DNA from 3 places in the Sanguibacter massiliensis genome. Region 1 is predicted to be linked to each of the others. Evidence: predicted binding sites of a transcription regulator. Region 1 holds the regulator's gene; each other region holds the start of a gene.
The links. The regulator HrcA, encoded in region 1, represses chaperone genes, less so after heat shock. The targets are predictions, from matches to a motif close to TTNGCACTCGNNNNNNNCGAGTGCNAA.
Positions count from the first base shown of each region.

Region 2: a site for HrcA is predicted at 3,533-3,559, ahead of C1729_RS04200 (Hsp20/alpha crystallin family protein). Genes of this name have one in related genera too.
Region 3: a site for HrcA is predicted at 2,689-2,715, ahead of groL (chaperonin GroEL). Genes of this name have one in related genera too.

Region 1 covers NZ_LT964979.1:283,092-288,772, reverse strand. The annotation lists gene C1729_RS01300 (Gmad2 immunoglobulin-like domain-containing protein) at 1-95, shown strand, start outside; gene C1729_RS01295 (16S rRNA (uracil(1498)-N(3))-methyltransferase) at 175-942, opposite strand; gene dnaJ (molecular chaperone DnaJ) at 987-2,099, opposite strand; gene hrcA (heat-inducible transcriptional repressor HrcA) at 2,159-3,196, opposite strand; gene C1729_RS01280 (DUF3097 domain-containing protein) at 3,346-4,209, shown strand; gene C1729_RS01275 (hypothetical protein) at 4,285-5,208, opposite strand; gene hemW (radical SAM family heme chaperone HemW) at 5,349-5,681, opposite strand, start outside.
Region 2 covers NZ_LT964979.1:898,720-904,400, reverse strand. The annotation lists gene C1729_RS04215 (SPFH domain-containing protein) at 1-1,165, shown strand, start outside; gene C1729_RS04210 (MFS transporter) at 1,306-2,532, shown strand; gene C1729_RS04205 (TrmH family RNA methyltransferase) at 2,601-3,488, shown strand; gene C1729_RS04200 (Hsp20/alpha crystallin family protein) at 3,642-4,070, shown strand; gene C1729_RS04195 (carboxylate-amine ligase) at 4,240-5,352, shown strand; gene C1729_RS04190 (GNAT family N-acetyltransferase) at 5,370-5,681, opposite strand, start outside.
Region 3 covers NZ_LT964979.1:2,553,771-2,559,451, reverse strand. The annotation lists gene C1729_RS11835 (siderophore-interacting protein) at 1-599, opposite strand, end outside; gene groL (chaperonin GroEL) at 882-2,510, opposite strand; gene C1729_RS11825 (phytoene desaturase family protein) at 2,763-4,325, opposite strand; gene C1729_RS11820 (glycoside hydrolase family 15 protein) at 4,461-5,681, shown strand, end outside.

The DNA of each region.
Region 1 (5,681 bases):
TCGAGCCGGGCGAGTGGGTCGTCCAGGTCTTCGAGGCGAGCGCCAAGGACGGCACACCCCTGCGTCCCGTCGCCGTGACGTTCACGGTGTCCTGACCGAGCCGCGCACCGCCCGAGACACGACGGAGCCCGCACGGCAGATCGTGCGGGCTCCGTCGTCGTCGGCGGCCCATTCTCAGCCCCAGCGGCCGAGCCGCTGGGCGAGGAGCGCGAGCGCGACCGGTCCGGCCGTCGACGTCCGCAGGACGTGCGGGCCAAGGAGCACGGTCTGAGCTCCCGCCTCTTCGAGCTCCGTGAGCTCATCGGCGGCGATGCCGCCCTCCGGGCCGACGACGACAAGGATCTCGACGCCCTCCCCCGGAGCCGGCACGCGAGCCCCCGCGGGCGGTTGCTCGGCCGACTGGGGGAGGACGAGCACGGCCCCGCCCGCCGCGACGACCTCGCGCGTGCGCGCCGCAAGCGACGTCGTCGTCACGGACTCCTCGACACGCGGCAGACGCGCCCGGCGCGACTGCTTCGACGCCGCGCGCACGGTCGCGACCCAGCGAGCACGCGACTTCGCGGCGCGGTCGCCACGCCACACGACGATCGAGCGCGACGCCTGCCACGGCACGACGGCGTCCGCGCCGACCTCCGTGGCGGCCTCGACCGCCATCTCGTCGCGGTCGCCCTTCGCGAGCGCCTGGACGAGCACGAGCGCCGGCTGCGGGAGGGGCTCGTGGACGACCTCGTCGACGGCGAGCCTCACCTCCGACTCGCGTACCGACTCGATCGTGCAGCGGGCACGCACCCCGGCGCCGTCGACGACGTCGACCGCCTCCCCCGGCCGGCGCCGCTGGACGACACCCGCGTGCCGGCCCTCGGGCCCGTCGAGGAGGTAGTGGTCGCCCGCCGCGAGCCGGTCGATGCCGGACGCCTCGGCGAGGAAGACGGGTGCGCTCATGGTCGTCGACCCTAGCCTTTCCGCGACTGTTCCGCCGATGTCGCTCAGCGACCGGAGAGCTTGTCCTTGAGGCGGCTGAACACGCTCGGGTGCGCCGCGGCGACCTTCGCTTCGGGACGCTCCTCGCCGCGCAGCGCGGCGAGGCGGCGCAGCAGCTCGGCCTGCTCGTCGTCGAGGTCGTGCGGGACGCGCACGTCGACATGGACGTCGAGATCGCCGCGTCCACCGACGTGGAGGTGCCCGACGCCGAGGTCGGCGAGCGTCACGACGTCGCCCGGCTGCGTGCCCGGCGGGAACGTCACGTCTCGCGGTCCGTCGAGCGTCTCGAGCTCGATCGTCGTGCCGAGCGCCGCCGCCGTCATCGGCACCTCGAGCGTGCAGTGGAGGTCGTCGCCCCGACGCACGAACACCGGGTGCTTGCGCTCCCGGATCTCGACGTAGAGGTCGCCAGCCGGGCCTCCCGCCGGGCCGACCTCGCCCTGACCGGAGAGCTTGATGCGCGTGCCCGTGTCGACGCCGGCCGGGACGTCGATCGAGATCGTCTGGCGCGTCCGCACGCGACCCTCGCCCGCGCAGTCGACGCACGGCTCGGGGATCGTCGTGCCGTGCCCCTGGCACGCCGCGCACGGCTGCGTCGTCATGACCTGGCCGAGGAACGAGCGCGCGACACGCTGGACCGAGCCACGGCCCTGGCACACGACGCACGTCTGGACGGACGTGCCGGGCCGCGTGCACGCGCCGCCGCACGTCGAGCACACGCGCGCGGTGTCGATCGTCACTTCCTTGCGAGCCCCGAACGCGGCCTCCGCAAGGTCGATGTCGAGGCGCAGGAGCGCGTCCTGGCCGCGCCGCGTGCGCGGCACGGGGCCGCGCTGGGCCTGACCACCACCGAAGAACGTCTCGAAGATGTCCTGGAAACCGAAGCCGCCCGCCTGGCCGCCACCCGGCGCCGACGGATCCGTGCCCATGTCGTAAGCCTGGCGCTTCTCCGCCGTGCCGAGCACCTCGTAGGCGCGCGTCACATCCTTGAAGCGGTCCGCGCCCTCCTCGCCGGCGACGTCCGGGTGGAGCTCGCGCGCGAGCTTCCGGTACGCCTTCTTGATCTGGTCCTGCGTCGCGTCTCTCGGCACACCGAGGATCTCGTAGTAGTCCGTCACAGGGGTTCTTCCTGGTGGTGGGTGGAACGGTCAGGGGACGGCGGCTCGCGCCGGCCCGGTCACGTCGTGATGATGCGGGTGAGGTAGCGCGCGACCGCGCGCACCGCGGCGATCGTCTGCGGATAGTCCATGCGGGTCGGGCCGATCGAACCGAGGAGCGCGACCGCGTCACCCTCGGCGCCGTAGCCCGCCGTGACGACCGACGTCTCGGAGAGGCCGACGTGCGGCATCTCGTGACCGATGCGCACCGCGACGCCCGCGGAATCCTCGGTCATCTCCGTGAGGAGCCCGAGCAGCACAACCTCCTCCTCGAGCGCCTCGAGCACGGGCCGCAGCGCATGTTCGAACCGCATCCCGGAACGCGCGAGGTTCGACGTCCCCGCGAGGACGATGCGCTCGCCGGACTCGAGGCCGAGCGTGTGGACGAGAAGGTCGGAGATCTCGCGGAGGAGCGGCCGTTCCTCAGGGACGAACTGCTCCGGGAGCGACTCGAGCGCGGTGCGCATCTCGGGGAGCCGCCGGCCGAGGCACGCCGCGTTGAGGCGCGCCCGCAGGCGTGCGAGCGACTCCTCGTCGACGTCGGACGACAGCTCGAGCGTGCGCTGCACGACGCGGCCCGTGTCGGTGATGACGACGACGAGCAGGCGTGAGCCCTCGACGGGCACGAGCTCGAGGTGACGCAGCCCCGACCGTCGCAACGACGGGTACTGGACGACGGCGACCTGCTGAGTGAGGTGCGCGAGGAGGCGCGAAGCACGGACGATGACGTCGTCGAGGTCGACCGCACCGTCGAGGAACGACGTAATCGCGCGGCGCTCGGGCTGCGAGAGCGGCTTGACCTCGGCGAGGCGGTCGACGAAAAGGCGGTAGCCCTTGTCCGTCGGCACACGCCCGGCCGACGTGTGCGGCTGCGCGATGAGGCCCTCCTCCTCGAGGACAGCCATATCGTTGCGGATCGTCGCGGGCGAGACACCGAGGCGGTGCCTCTCGGCGAGCACGCGCGAGCCGACGGGCTCGCGCGTCGTCACGTAGTCCTCGACGATCGCGCGGAGCACGTCGAGGCGGCGGTCCGCGGCCGTCCCGTGCGTCGACATCATGCTCCTCCCTCAGCTCTCACACCCAGGAGATTCGCACTCTCAGGGTCCGAGTGCCAATCCTACCCGCGTCCGGGCGCAGACGGTCAGCGACGCACGCCACACACCCGACGCTCCCCTGCTGGCCGACTGCACCGCCTTAAGGTGTCGGGATGCACGACCGCTACGGATCCGACGTCCTCGGGGGCGACCCCACGACCCACCACCGGCGCCGCCCCGCCGCGCGCCCCGTCGCCGCCGAGCGCGGGACGGTTGTCGAGGAGGTGACGACCGGCTGGGTCGGCGCCGTCATCCGCGTCGAGAAGTCCGGCGGCATGCACGTCGTCGAGCTCGAGGACTCCCGCGGCCGCACCCGCACGTTCCCGCTCGGCCCCGGCTTCTGGATCGACGGTGCGCCCGTGATCCTCGAGGCGCCCGTCACCTCGCGCGCCCCCGCCGCCCCGACACGCACCGCATCAGGCTCGGTCGCCGTCCGCGGCGCCCAGGCGCGCGTCGCCCGCGGCTCGCGCATCCTCGTCGAAGGACGCCACGACGCCGAGCTCGTCGAGAAGGTCTGGGGCGACGACCTGCGCGTCGAGGGCGTCGTCGTCGAGCTCCTCGACGGCGTCGACAACCTCGAGGCCTACGTCCGCGACTTCGCACCCGACCGCACCCGCCGGCTCGGCGTGCTCGTCGACCACCTCGTCGCAGGCTCCAAGGAGCAGCGCGTCGCCGACGCCGTCCTGCGCCTCGCGCCCGCCGGCACCGTGAGGGTCGTCGGGCACCCCTACGTCGACGTGTGGGAGGCCGTGAAGCCCGCACGCGTCGGGCTCGAGGCCTGGCCGCGCATCGATCGTTCCGTCGAGTGGAAAGTCGGGATCCTCCGCCACCTCGGCTGGGCGCACGCCGACCAGGCCGATGTCGCCCACGGCTGGAAGCGGATCCTCGGAACCGTCCGCTCGTGGACGGACCTCGAGCCCGCGCTCATCGGACGCGTCGAGGAACTCATCGACTTTGTCACCGAGCCCACGGGCTGACGCACCCCTCGAACGCCGGCGGCCCGGCGCCCCGCGGACGGGGTGCCGGGCCGACGGGCCACGCGGACGGGAACGTCAGGCGGGCTGCTCGCCGATGACGCGGCGGTAGGCGAACGCGAGTGCGACGAGCGCGATCGGGGTCGTCACAAGCGATCCGACAAGCACGATGCTGCCCGCTGCGGAGACGATCGAGACGACAATCGTGAGCAGGATGGCTGAGCCGAGGTTCTTCTTGACGACATCGATGCTCGCCTTGATCGCGTCGATCGCGCCCATGCCCTTGTCCATGACGAAGTGGAGCGCGAAGAGACCGAAGAACATGACGACGAGCGGTCCGATGATGGTGATCGCCGTGATCGCCGCTGCCAGGACGAGGACGAGCGACGCGAGCAGGACCTGACCGAGGTTGGGGATCTTGAAGAAGTCGCCGATCTCCACCCGGCCGGTGCGCGTGACGACGAGCGACGCGTTGATCTGCCCGGCCTCCGCGAGCAACCCGAGGACGACGCTGAGCACGACGAGAAGGAAGAAGCCGCCGCCGAAACCGGCCGCGAACACCCCTGCCGTGTCAGGGCTGGTGAGCAGTGCGAAGAGGCTGCCGCCGACGAGCACCCCCCAGAGGATGGTGACGACGATGCTCACTCCCGCGACCCACGCGAGCGTGCCGACGACGAGCGCGACGGCGTTCGACGAGAAACGCTCCCAGCCGTAGGTGAGCGCGGAGCCGATGTCGAACGGGTCGGCCGCGGCACCAAAGCTCTGCGGCGCACCGTACGGCTGCTGCGGCGCACCGTAGGGCTGCTGCGGCGCACCGTAGGGCTGCTGAGCGCCGTACGGGTCAGCAGGAGGCGTCGTCCCGTAAGCCGGCTGCCCGGCCGGCGGAGGCGGCGTCGCGCCGTACGGCGCCGACGGGTCAGGCTGCGCGGGAGTTCCCGCCGGCTGCTGGCCGTAGGGGTCGGAGGACCCGCCCGGGTACGGCGGAAGGTTGCTGTCGGACATGGGATGCTCCTTGGATCGGGGCAGGACGGACCGGGTTCCCCTCGAACCCGGTTCGACGTGCACGGATGCACGTCACCGCCCACAGCGTAGTGATCCGCGCCACCGACCGCGCGTCGAAGACGCGTATATCGACGGTCGTCTCAGTCCGTGAGGTCGCGGACGACGGCGTCGGCGAGCAGCCTCCCGCGCCTCGTGAGGAGCGCACGTCCCCCGATCGCGGCGCGGCCGTCGAGGAGGCCCGCCGCGACCTGGCCGGCCACCGCGCGCCGGCCTGCGGCCGAGAGCTCGGCAAGATCGAGACCCTCGACAAGACGCACGCCCAGCATCACACGCTCGAGCGCGGCCGTCGGGGCGTCGAGCAGCTCGCGTCCCGCCGCCGGGCTCTGCCCGGCGGCGAGCATCGACGCGTAGCGCCGCGGGTGCTTGACGTTCCACCAGCGCACGCCCGCGACCTCGTCGCCGTCATCCCCGAC
Region 2 (5,681 bases), 620 kb from region 1:
CGTCCGCATCGTCCCGCAGGCTCAGACCTGGCTCGTCGAGCGGCTCGGCCGCTACTCGCACTCGTTCGAGGCCGGACTCCACCTGCTCATCCCGTTCGTCGACCGGGTCCGCGCCCAGGTCGACCTCCGCGAGCAGGTCGTCTCGTTCCCGCCGCAGCCCGTCATCACGTCGGACAACCTCGTCGTGAGCATCGACACCGTCATCTACTTCCAGGTGACGGACCCCAAGTCGGCCGTCTACGAGATCGCCAACTACATCGTCGGTATCGAGCAGCTCACCGTGACGACGCTCCGCAACGTCATCGGCTCGATGGACCTCGAGCAGACCCTCACGAGCCGCGACCAGATCAACGGCCAGCTCCGTGGCGTCCTCGACGAGGCGACGGGACGCTGGGGCATCCGCGTCAACCGCGTCGAGCTCAAGGCGATCGACCCGCCCGCGTCCGTCCAGGGCTCGATGGAGCAGCAGATGCGCGCCGAGCGTGACCGGCGTGCCGCGATCCTCACGGCCGAGGGTGTCAAGCAGTCGCAGATCCTCACCGCCGAGGGTGAGAAGCAAGCGTCGATCCTCCGCGCCGAGGGTGCCGCCCAGTCGCGCATCCTCGAGGCCGAGGGTGAGGCGCGCGCGATCCTCCAGGTCTTCGACGCCATTCACGCCGGTGACGCCGACCCCAAGCTCCTCGCGTACCAGTACCTGCAGAAGCTCCCCGAGATCGCCAACGGCACCTCGTCGAAGCTCTGGCTCGTCCCGACGGAGTTCACCGCAGCGCTCGGCGCCATCACGGCGGGCCTCGGTGGCACGGCCCCGACCTCGCCCGCTGCCCCGGCCGACGGGTCCGAGGCGGCCGCAGCACGACGCCGCGAGCGGCTCTCGTTCGAGTCGTCCGGGCTGCGCGACCCTGCCGAGGCACTCGCCGAGGCGCGTCGCGAGGCCGAGGCCGCGACGGCCGACGCGACGACCGCAGGTCAGCGTTCTGGGCGCCCGTTCGACCCGGACGCCGCACGAGGTCAGCAGCCCGGGTTCCCCGCGGCGCAGCCACCGGCGCACGCTGCCCCGGCCGCACCGCCCTACCAGTCGCAGGCTCCGGCACCGACGTACCAGCCGCAACCCCCCGCGCAGGACGACGGGCAGCCGCCAGCACCGCCCGCGCCGCCGGCACCCTGACGCACGGCACGACCGCGCACTGACAGCGCGCCCCGGGACCTCCGGGGCGCGCCGTCGTCGTCCGCCGTCGTCCTGCTCCATCGAGCATGCCGTGACGTGTCCCCGCAGGGGAACGCTCCGAACCCTGCAATGATCCTCCCGTGACCACGCCCTTCACCCCGACCCTTCGCCGTGATGGCTTCACGCTCACGCACTACTCCGTCCTCGTCGTGTGGGGGTGGTTCCTCTACTCCTTCAGCCCGTCGGTGCCGCTGCTCGCGGAGGACCTCGGCGTCTCCAAGGCCGTCGGCGGGCTCCATGGCACCGCAATGGCAGCGGGCGCGATCACTGCGGCGCTCGTCCTGCCGCACCTGATCCGCTTCCTGGGGCGGCAGCGGCTGCTCGTCGCGAGCCTTGTGACGGTCGCGGTCGGCGTCACCTGTTTCGTCCTCGCCCCCAGCATCGCCCTCACGCTGCCCTCGATCGCCGTCGTCGCGCTCGGCGGCAACATCGCGCTCTCGGTCGCGCAGCTCAACCTCTCGCAGCGTCACGGTCCCGCGGCGCCAGCCGCGATCTCCGAGGCCAACGGGGCAGGCTCGGGCATCGGCCTCCTCGGACCGCTCGCGGTGGGCCTTGCCGTCGGGATCGGCTGGGGCTGGCGGGCCGCGGTCGTCGTCGCCGTCACCCTCGCGCTCACCGTTGCGTTCGCTGTGTCGCGTCTGCCGCGCGACGTCCCCGGTCCAGGCACGCAGGCCCGCGACGTCGCGGATCCGGTGCCCGAGGGTCCTCTGGTCACCAGCTCCGTGAGTGTGACGTCGCGGCGGCTCGCCCCTGGGACGTCCGGGCTTCTCGTCGCGCTCGTCGCGGCGATGACTCTTGAGAACGCGACGACGTACTGGTCGACGTCGCTCGTCCTCGAGCGCACGGGCGCTGACGAGAGCATCGCGACCGCGACGACTGCCGGCCTGCTCGGCGGTATGACGGTCGTCCGGTTCCTTGGGACGACCCTGACCCGGAGGTTCGGGGCCGACCGGGTCCTCGCCGCGAGCTTCGTCCTCGCGATCGCGGGCTGGGCGGTCCTCTGGACCGCACACACGCCGGGCGTCGCCGTCGCCGGGCTCGTCGTCGCGGGTCTCGGGTACGGCGCGCAGTACCCCCTGACGATCGCGCTGCTCCTTGGCATCGCACGCGAGGGCGCCGACCGGGCTCAAGCCGTCGCGACGTTCGTCGCAGGTGCCACCGTCGGCATCGCCCCGTTCCTCCTCGGAGCGGCGGCCGACGCGGTCGGCACGCACACGGCGTTCGTCGCCATCCCCGTCATGGCGGTGCTCGGAGCCGTCGGCGTGATGCTCGGCGCGCGCAACGCGCGGGCGCACGGGCTGCTCTGAGCCCCGCGCCAGGCGCACTGCGGCAGGCGTCCCGCGCCGAGCCTGGCTGGCATGCGTGACAATAGACCGTGCCCACGAACCCTGCTGACACCGTGCTGCCCGCCGACCTCGACCTCGTCGAGATCACCGACGTCACCGCGCCCGGCCTCGAGGACTACGTCGCGCTCACCGACGTGAGGCTGCGATCGCGCACGGAGCCTGGCAAGGGTCTCTACATCGCGGAGTCTTCGACCGTCATCCGGCGGGCGCTCGCCGCGGGCCATCGGCCGCGCTCGTTCTTCATGGAGCACAAGTGGTTGACGTCCATGGCGGACGTGCTCGCCGAGCACCCGGGGGTGCCCGTCTACACGGGCACGGCCGAGGTCCTCGAACAGGTCACCGGGTTCCACCTCCACCGCGGGGCGCTCGCCTCGATGCACCGGCCCGCGCTCTCGCCCGTCACCGAGCTGCTCGCGGCGGCGCGTGGCGGGCAGGGCGCGCGCCGTGTCGTCGTCCTCGAGGACACGGTCGATCACACGAACGTCGGCGCCGCGATGCGCGCGTGCGCGGCGATGGGCGTCGACGCGGTGCTCTTCACGCCCTCGTGCGCCGACCCGCTCTACCGGCGGGCCGTGCGGGTCTCGATGGGCACCGTCTTCCAGGTGCCGTGGACCCGCTTCGAGCACTGGCCTGCGGGCCCCGCGGACGGTGCGGCCGACGGCGTCGAGCTGCTGCGGTCGCTCGGCTTCACGGTCGCGGCGCTCGCGCTTGAGGACGACTCGGTGAGCCTCGACGTCCTCGAGCACGACACCCCCGAGAAGCTGGCGCTCGTCTTCGGCACGGAGGGCGATGGCCTCAAGAAGCGCACGATCACGGCGTGCGACCTCACCGTGAAGATCCCCATGGCGGGCGGCGTGGACTCGCTTAATGTCGCGTCGGCCGTTGCGGTGGCGGGCTGGGCGACCCGGGTGCGGTGACGCACGGCCGCTTCGATCGCTCGTGGCGAAACTGTTCAGCAGATCTGGCACTCGGGGGGTCAGAGTGCTAAAAATAGAGGCGTAGCCACGGCGCCGGACTCCGGCGTCCCGACCCCCGGAAGGTCCGGGGGATCTTCTGCGGAGGTGAACAAGATGGCTGCTCAGCGAGACCCTTTCCGTGAGATGGACCGACTCTTCGGCGCGATGCTCGGCGGCCCGCGCGACAACGCCGGCATGCCGATGGACCTGTTCCGCACCGACGACCACTACGTCCTCAACATCGACCTGCCCGGTGTCGACCCCGGCACGATCGACGTCTCCGTCGAGGACCGCACCCTCACCATCCGGGCCGAGCGCAGCGCCCGGGACGAGGTCAACCAGTGGCTGCTCCGCGAACGCCCCTCCGGCACGTTCGCCCGCCAGCTCACCGTCGGGCGCGGCCTGGCGCTCGACAGGATCAACGCCAGCTACCGCGACGGCGTGCTCGCGCTCACCATCCCGGTCGCCGAGGAAGCCCGCCCGCGCCGCATCGAGGTCGTCCACGACACCGGCGCGCCCGCTCTCGAGGCCGCGACGAGCTGATCCACGCACCCTCCTGCGCCCCGCGACGGGCCACCGCACGCCGGTGGCCCGTCGTCGTGCGTCCGGCCCCGCACCGTTCGACGGAAGCACTGACGGCGGCACTCGACGACCGTGATCGACCGTCCACGCTCGGGTCGCGCGACGCGCGCTCCGCTGCCACCCTGTGACGATGACGAACCTCAGGACTGTGGGAGTCGAGGAGGAGTTCCTCCTCGTCGACGAGACCGGACACCCGACCGCGGTCGCCGCCGCGGTCATCGAGACCGCGCCACCCGAGCTGCGCGAGGGCCCCGCTCACGTGCCGGGCGGAGGCCTCGAGCACGAGCTCATGCTCGAGCAGATCGAGACCGGCACCGTCCCGTGCACCGACCTCACGTCACTCGACGCGGAGATCCGCGCGGGCCGCGCCCGTGTGAACGAGGCCTCGGCCCCGCACGGTGCACGCATCGCGGCCGTCGGCACGAGCCCCGTCCACGTCCTCGGCACGCGCGTCCCCTCGCGGCGCTACGAGCGCGCCGCCGCGCAGTTCGGCCTCACCGCCGACGAGCAGCTGACGAGCGGATGCCACGTCCACGTCGGCGTCACCTCGCGCGCCGAGGGGGTTGCCGTGCTCGACCGCATCGGGCCCTGGCTCGCGCCGCTCCTCGCGATCTCTGCGAACTCCCCGTTCTGGCAGGGCGTCGACACGTCGTACGAGTCCTACCGCGCCCAGGTATGGTCGCGCTGGCCCACCGCCGGACCGGTCCGCACGTTCGGCTCGGTCGACGCGTACGACGACGCCGTCGCACGACTCCTCGCGACCGGGACGATCCTCGACACCGGCATGATCTACTTCGACGCGCGACTCTCGGCGCGGTACCCCACGGTCGAGATCCGCGTCGCCGACGTGTGCCTCGCGCCCGCGACCGCAACCCTCGTCGCGGCCCTCGCCCGCGCCCTCGTCGAGACCGCCGTCCGTGAGCACGCAGCCGGGCAGCCGCTGCCCGAGCTGCACCCCGAGGTGCTGCGCGCCGCGGCGTGGCGCGCGAGCCGCTCGGGGCTTGCCGACGACCTCGTCGATCCCGCGACGTGGCGGCGCGCGCCCGCGCACGACGTCGTTGGCAGCCTCGTCGACCACGTCCGCCCCGCCCTCGCCGACGCGGGCGATCTCGACGCAGTCACCGAGATGCTCGGCGGCCTGTGGTCGCGGGGCGGGGGAGCGCGACGCCAGCGGGCCTGGTTTGCCGAGTCGGGCGACGTCCTCGACGTCATGCGGCGCGCGGCCGACGCGACCGTCGGCTGACCCGGCCCTCGACGGGGTCAGAGCACCCGGGCGAGCACGAAGTCGTCGTGGACGCGGTCGCCGACCCGCATGTGCTTCGTCCCGACGACCTCGAATCCGTGCTTCCCGTAGAAGCGCTGCGCGCGCTCGTTGCGCTGGTTGACGCCGAGCCACACCGCCGCGACACCACGGGCACGGCCCGCGTCGAGCATCGCCGCCATGAGGAGGGCCGCGACGGGCGTGCCGTGCACCTCCGGGTGCGCGTAGAACTTCGAGAGCATCCGTGACGGCGCCGGCACGACGGCCGTCGACGGCGGCGCCTCGTCGACGACGAGGGCGTACGCGAGGGC
Region 3 (5,681 bases), 2.3 Mb from region 1:
TCCGGGAGCTCGAGATCGCGGACGGTGTCCGCGAGGAGCGACGTCGTGCCGGGTGCGCGCTCGCCCCGGAAGAGCCACGTGACGTCGGCGTGCGCGTCGGTCGGCAGCGGCAGGACGTCTCCGGCGTCCTGGACCTCGACGATGACGAGCGCGCGGGCGCCCGGTGTCAACTCGTGGAGCCAGCGTGCGGCCGCGGGCAGCCCGGTCTCGTCGACGGCCAGCAGGTACCAGTCTGCCTCGGGCGGGAGCACGGAACCGCGGGGCCCAAGGACGCCGACGCGGTCGCCGAGCTGCACCGAGGATGCCCAGCGTCCGACGACGCCGTGCGGGTGCTCGACGAGGTCGATGTCGAGCGTCCGGGCCTCACGGTCGATCGCACGGATCGTGTAGTCGCGGCTGGGCAGGTCGCGTCCTGAGACCCAGCGGTCGTCGACGACGACGGGCAGCGCGGGCTCCGTGCCGGGCTCGGCGGGCACGAACAGCTTGACGTGGTCGGTAGCCGAGGCCGTCGGCAGGTCGGCGACGTCATTGCCGTGAAGGCGGACGCGCACCATGCGCGCGGCGAGACGCTCGACACCGACGACGGTCAGGGTATGCACCCGCAGAGGGTGCATGCGCCGCGTCGGTGTCCCAGGCGCGGACGGCGCGCTGGCGGGTGGGGTCATCGTCGTTCTCGTCGTCATCGTGGGCCTCTCGCTCACACTATTAGTACTGAGGTAAGGCTAACCATACCCGGCCGCCGTCGCGGCATGCGCGGAACGGCGCACGCCGCGACAGCGTGCGCGACGGCAACGGCGAAGGCCGCCGGTCGGGCGTGAGCCCGGCCGGCGGCCTTCGTGCGTCCTGCGTGGCCCGCGAGGGGCCGACTCAGGCGGCGGGGGTCAGAAGCCCATGCCGCCCATGTCGTCGCCGCCACCCGGCACGGCCGGGGCCTTCTCGGGCTTGTCGGCGACGACCGCCTCGGTCGTGAGGAAGAGCGCAGCGATGGACGCAGCGTTCTGAAGCGCGGAGCGCGTGACCTTGACCGGGTCGTTAACGCCCGCGGCGAGCAGGTCCTCGTAGACGCCGGTCGCGGCGTTGAGGCCCTGGCCCGACGGCAGCGAGCGCACGCGCTCGGCGACGACGCCACCCTCGAGGCCCGCGTTGACGGCGATCTGCTTGAGCGGCGCGTCGATCGCACGGAGCACGATCTGAGCACCGGTGAGCTCGTCACCCTCGAGCGCCTCGAGCGCGGCCGTGGCCTTGGCACCGGCCTGGATGAGCGCGACGCCACCCCCGGCGACGATGCCCTCCTCGACGGCAGCCTTCGCGTTGCGGACGGCGTCCTCGATGCGGTGCTTGCGCTCCTTGAGCTCGACCTCGGTGGCCGCGCCCGCCTTGATGACGGCGACGCCGCCGGCGAGCTTCGCGAGGCGCTCCTGGAGCTTCTCGCGGTCGTAGTCGGAGTCCGACTTCTCGATCTCGGAGCGGATCTGGTTGACGCGACCGGCGATCTGGTCGGCGTCGCCGGCACCCTCGACGATCGTCGTCTCGTCCTTCGTGACGACGACCTTGCGGGCCGTGCCGAGGAGGTCGAGCGTCGCGGTCTCGAGCTTGAGGCCGACGGTCTCGGAGATGACCTGGCCGCCCGTGAGGATCGCGATGTCCTGGAGGATCGCCTTGCGGCGGTCGCCGAAGCCCGGGGCCTTGACGGCGACGGACTTGAACGTGCCGCGGATCTTGTTGAGCACGAGCGTCGCGAGGGCCTCGCCCTCGACGTCCTCGGCGATGATGAGGAGCGAGCGGCCCTGCTTCATCACCTGGTCGAGGAGCGGCAGGAGGTCCTTGACGTTCGAGATCTTCGACTCGACGAGCAGGACGTACGGGTCCTCGAGAACAGCCTCCTGGCGCTCCGGGTCCGTCTCGAAGTAGCGGGCGAGGAAGCCCTTGTCGAAGCGCATACCCTCGGTGAGCTCGAGCTCGAGGCCGAACGTGTTCGACTCCTCGACCGTGATGACGCCCTCCTTGCCGACCTTGTCGAGGGCCTCGGCGATGAGCTCGCCGATCGCGGGGTCGCCGGCGGAGATGGCGGCGGTCGCGGCGATCTCCTCCTTCGTCTCGATCTCCTTGGCGGAGGCGACGAGCTCGGCGGTGACGGCCTCGACGGCCTTCTCGATGCCGCGCTTGATGGCGATGGGGTTGGAGCCGGCCGCGACATTGCGCAGGCCCTCGCGGACGAGCGCCTGGGCGAGGACGGTGGCGGTCGTCGTGCCGTCACCGGCGACGTCGTCCGTCTTCTTGGCGACCTCCTTGACGAGCTCGGCGCCGATCTTCTCGAACGGCTCCTCGAGCTCGATCTCCTTGGCGATCGAGACGCCGTCGTTCGTGATCGTGGGGGCGCCCCACTTCTTGTCGAGGACGACGTTGCGGCCCTTCGGGCCGAGGGTGACCTTGACGGTGTCGGCGAGGGCGTTGAGCCCGCGCTCCATACCGCGACGAGCCTCCTCGTTGAAGGCGATGATCTTTGCCATGGGGATGTGATCCTCCGCTTGTGGCGTTGGGGGTCGGTCGGTGCCCGCGACGGACGGTCCGCGCCGGCGGCGTTCACGTCACGCCGACGGCCCGGGCCTCACCTTGCGACCTGGGTGGGTCCACTGCCCGACCCCGGCGACGACTGTCACTCAAGGGTCGAGAGTGCTAACACCATTATTGGCACTCGGCATGGCCGAGTGCAAGACGGCGGGGGCCATGTCCGCCCTCGGCGCAGACGTCGGTGCCACGCCTCAGCGGGCTCGTCCGTCCGTCGGCGCTGCGAGCGGTCCCGGGCGCCGTCCCCGCCGGCGGAGGAGCGAGAGCGCCGCGAGGTGCCCCGACATGCCGTGGACCCCGGGCCCGGGCGGGGCGGCCGACGAGCCAAGGAGGACGTGCCGCCCGTCGACCTCACCGAGGTGGTGGGGATCGGCGGCGAGCCGCGGCCGCGCGAGCATCTGCCACGCGGTGACGGCGCCGGCGGCGATGTCGCCGCCGACGAGGTTCTCGTCGTGCGCCGACATGCGGGACGCGGGCACGCAGCGCGTCGCGACGACGCGGTCGCGCACGTCGGGCGCGTACCGGGCGACGTGCGTGAGGACGTCTTCCGTGACGTCACGTCCCGAGCTCGCGGGCACGTGGGCGTACGCCCACACGACGCGCAGTCCGTGACGCTCGCGCGCCGGGTCCCACGGGGTCGGGTCGCCGAGGAGCACGACGGGCCGTTCGGCGTGCCGTCCGACACGGACGGCGGCCTGTGCGCGCCGCATGTCGTCGACCGTCCCGGCGACGTGGACGGTGCCCGCCGTGCCGACACGGGCGTCGGCCCACGGCACTGGGCCGTCGAGCACGAGCTGGACGGCGGCGGCGCCCGGGCCGCCACGGAAGCGGCGGAGCGCCGCGCGCACGTGCCGGGGCAGGCGGTGCCCGACGATCCCGAGGGCGCGCGGCACGGAGGTGGTGAGGACGACGTCCGCGCCCGACGGCAGGTCACCCCACGACGTCACGCGGCGGCCGGTCTCGACGCGGACGCGGTGCGCGTGCAGGTCGGCGAGCAGCGCGTCGACGATCGCGCGCGAGCCTCCGACGGGCACGGGCCAGCCGCCCGCGTGCCCGAGCGCGCCGAGCAGCAGCCCCGTGCCGGTCGCGGACGGTGACGAGAGCGGCGCCATCGCGTGGACGGCGACGCCCGCGAGCAGGGCGCCCGCCCGGCCCGAGCGCGGGGCCCGCAGCAGCCCGTCCGCGAGCGCGGCAGCGACACGGAGACGGTCACGCGTGCTCGCTGGCGGTGTCACGCCCGGGCCTCTCCCGGTCCGGGCACTTCTGGTCCTGCTGCCCCCGGCCAGCAGAGTGCGCCTGTCCCCGAGGAGGAGCGAGGCGAGCACGTCGGGGCGGTCGACGAGGGGCCCGAACGTCCGCCGCCACGCGCCGCACTCCCTGCCGAGGCTGGCAACGGTCGCGTCGAGCGACCGGTGCGCGAGCACAGCCCCACCGGGCAGGGGGTGCGCGTAGGAGATGTCGGGGCTCAGGAGGCGCACACCGTGCGCAGCAAGGTCGAACGCGCGCAGGAACGGCGACGCGAGCGCAAGCGGATGCACGGCGGAGCACACGTCGTGCGGCAGCGCCGCGACCTGCTCGACGTCGAACCCCGGACGCACGACGAGCCCGTCGCGCCCGAGCGGCAGCGTGCGCGCTCCCCCACCCGCGGTGTCCTCGGCCTCGAGCACGCGCACGCGCAGCCCGGCGCGCACGAGCGTCACGGCCGCCGCGAGCCCGTTGGGCCCCGACCCCACGACGACGACGTCGACCTCACTCATCGAGACCTCCGCTCGGGCGCCCTGCGAGCCGGGACGCGATGGTCCGAGCGTAGGGCCCGGGCCCGGCGCGCGGCCCGACGGTCACACAGACGGACGCCGCAGGGCCCGGTGCGGTCGACCCGTTACGGTCGTCCCATGCGTGCGCACCGGGGTCGTAAGGTCGCGGGTCTGGCGACGGCGACGGTCCTCGTGGCGACGGCGTTCGTCTCGGGCGCGGGAGTGACGTCGGGCGGCGTCGACGGCAACGTCATCGAGCTGTACTCAGACGGGCTCGTCGTCACGTCGGACGGTGTCGCGACGGTCGCTCCGGGCACCACCCAGCGGTACCTGCCGGGGACGCGGGTGCCGGACGAGCCTGCCGCGCCCGCCGCGCGCAGAGCCGCGCTCGACGAGCGTGCGGCCGCGCAGCGGGCGTGGCTCGACGCCGGCACCGTCCCGGGCGTGGGGACGCCATTCGAGGACATGGCGCGCGGTGCGCTCGCAGACCTGCACGCGCTCGTCGGCGACGACGGTGCGGTGCCGGCGGCGCTCCACGAGCGGTGGGGGTACGCGTGGCCGCGGGACAACGCTTTCGTCGCGGCGGCGCTCGCGCGCACGGGCCACGTCGACGACGCGGTGCGCGTCCTAGGGTTCCTCGCTCGCGTGCAGGCCGACGACGGGTCGTTCGAGGCGCGCTACACGCTCGACGCCGCGGGGCCGCCCGACGGCCGCGCCCCGCAGACGGACAGCACGGGCTGGGTCTTGTGGGCTCTCGGCGAGGTGCTCGAGGCCGCGCCCGAGGGGCCGGCGACGGTTCCCGACGGCGGTGCGCAGGCGGGGCCGCCGACCCGGACGGACGTCGCGCTCAGTCTGCGCGGTCTCCTCGAGCGTGCGACGGACCACGCGCTCGCGCTCACCGACGGCGGTCGCCGGCTGCCTCCCGCGTCCCCCGACTACTGGGAGGTGCGCGAGGCGGTGACGACGCTCGGCACGGCCGCGCCGCTCCTTGCGGGTCTCGAGGCGGCCGCCGACGCGTGGACGCTGCTCGCGGAACCCGACCGGGCCCGAGCTGCGTCCGACGCGGCGTCGGGGCTGCGCGAGCGCGTCGAGGAGTCGTTCGGTGCCCGGGGCTATCCACGCCACGTCACGGGCGGCGCCCGGGACGCCGCGACGGCCTTCGTCCTGCCGCCGTTCGTCGACGAGCCGCTCGTCGGTGCGGAGACCGCGTGGCGGGCGAGCGTCGCTCCCATGAGGCGCCCCGCGGGCGGCCTCGCACCCGGCGGTTCGTGGCGTCCCGACGGCATCTCGTGGACCCCGCAGACGACGCTCTACGCGCTCACCGCGGCCTCGCTCGGTGACCGCGCGACGGCCGAGCAC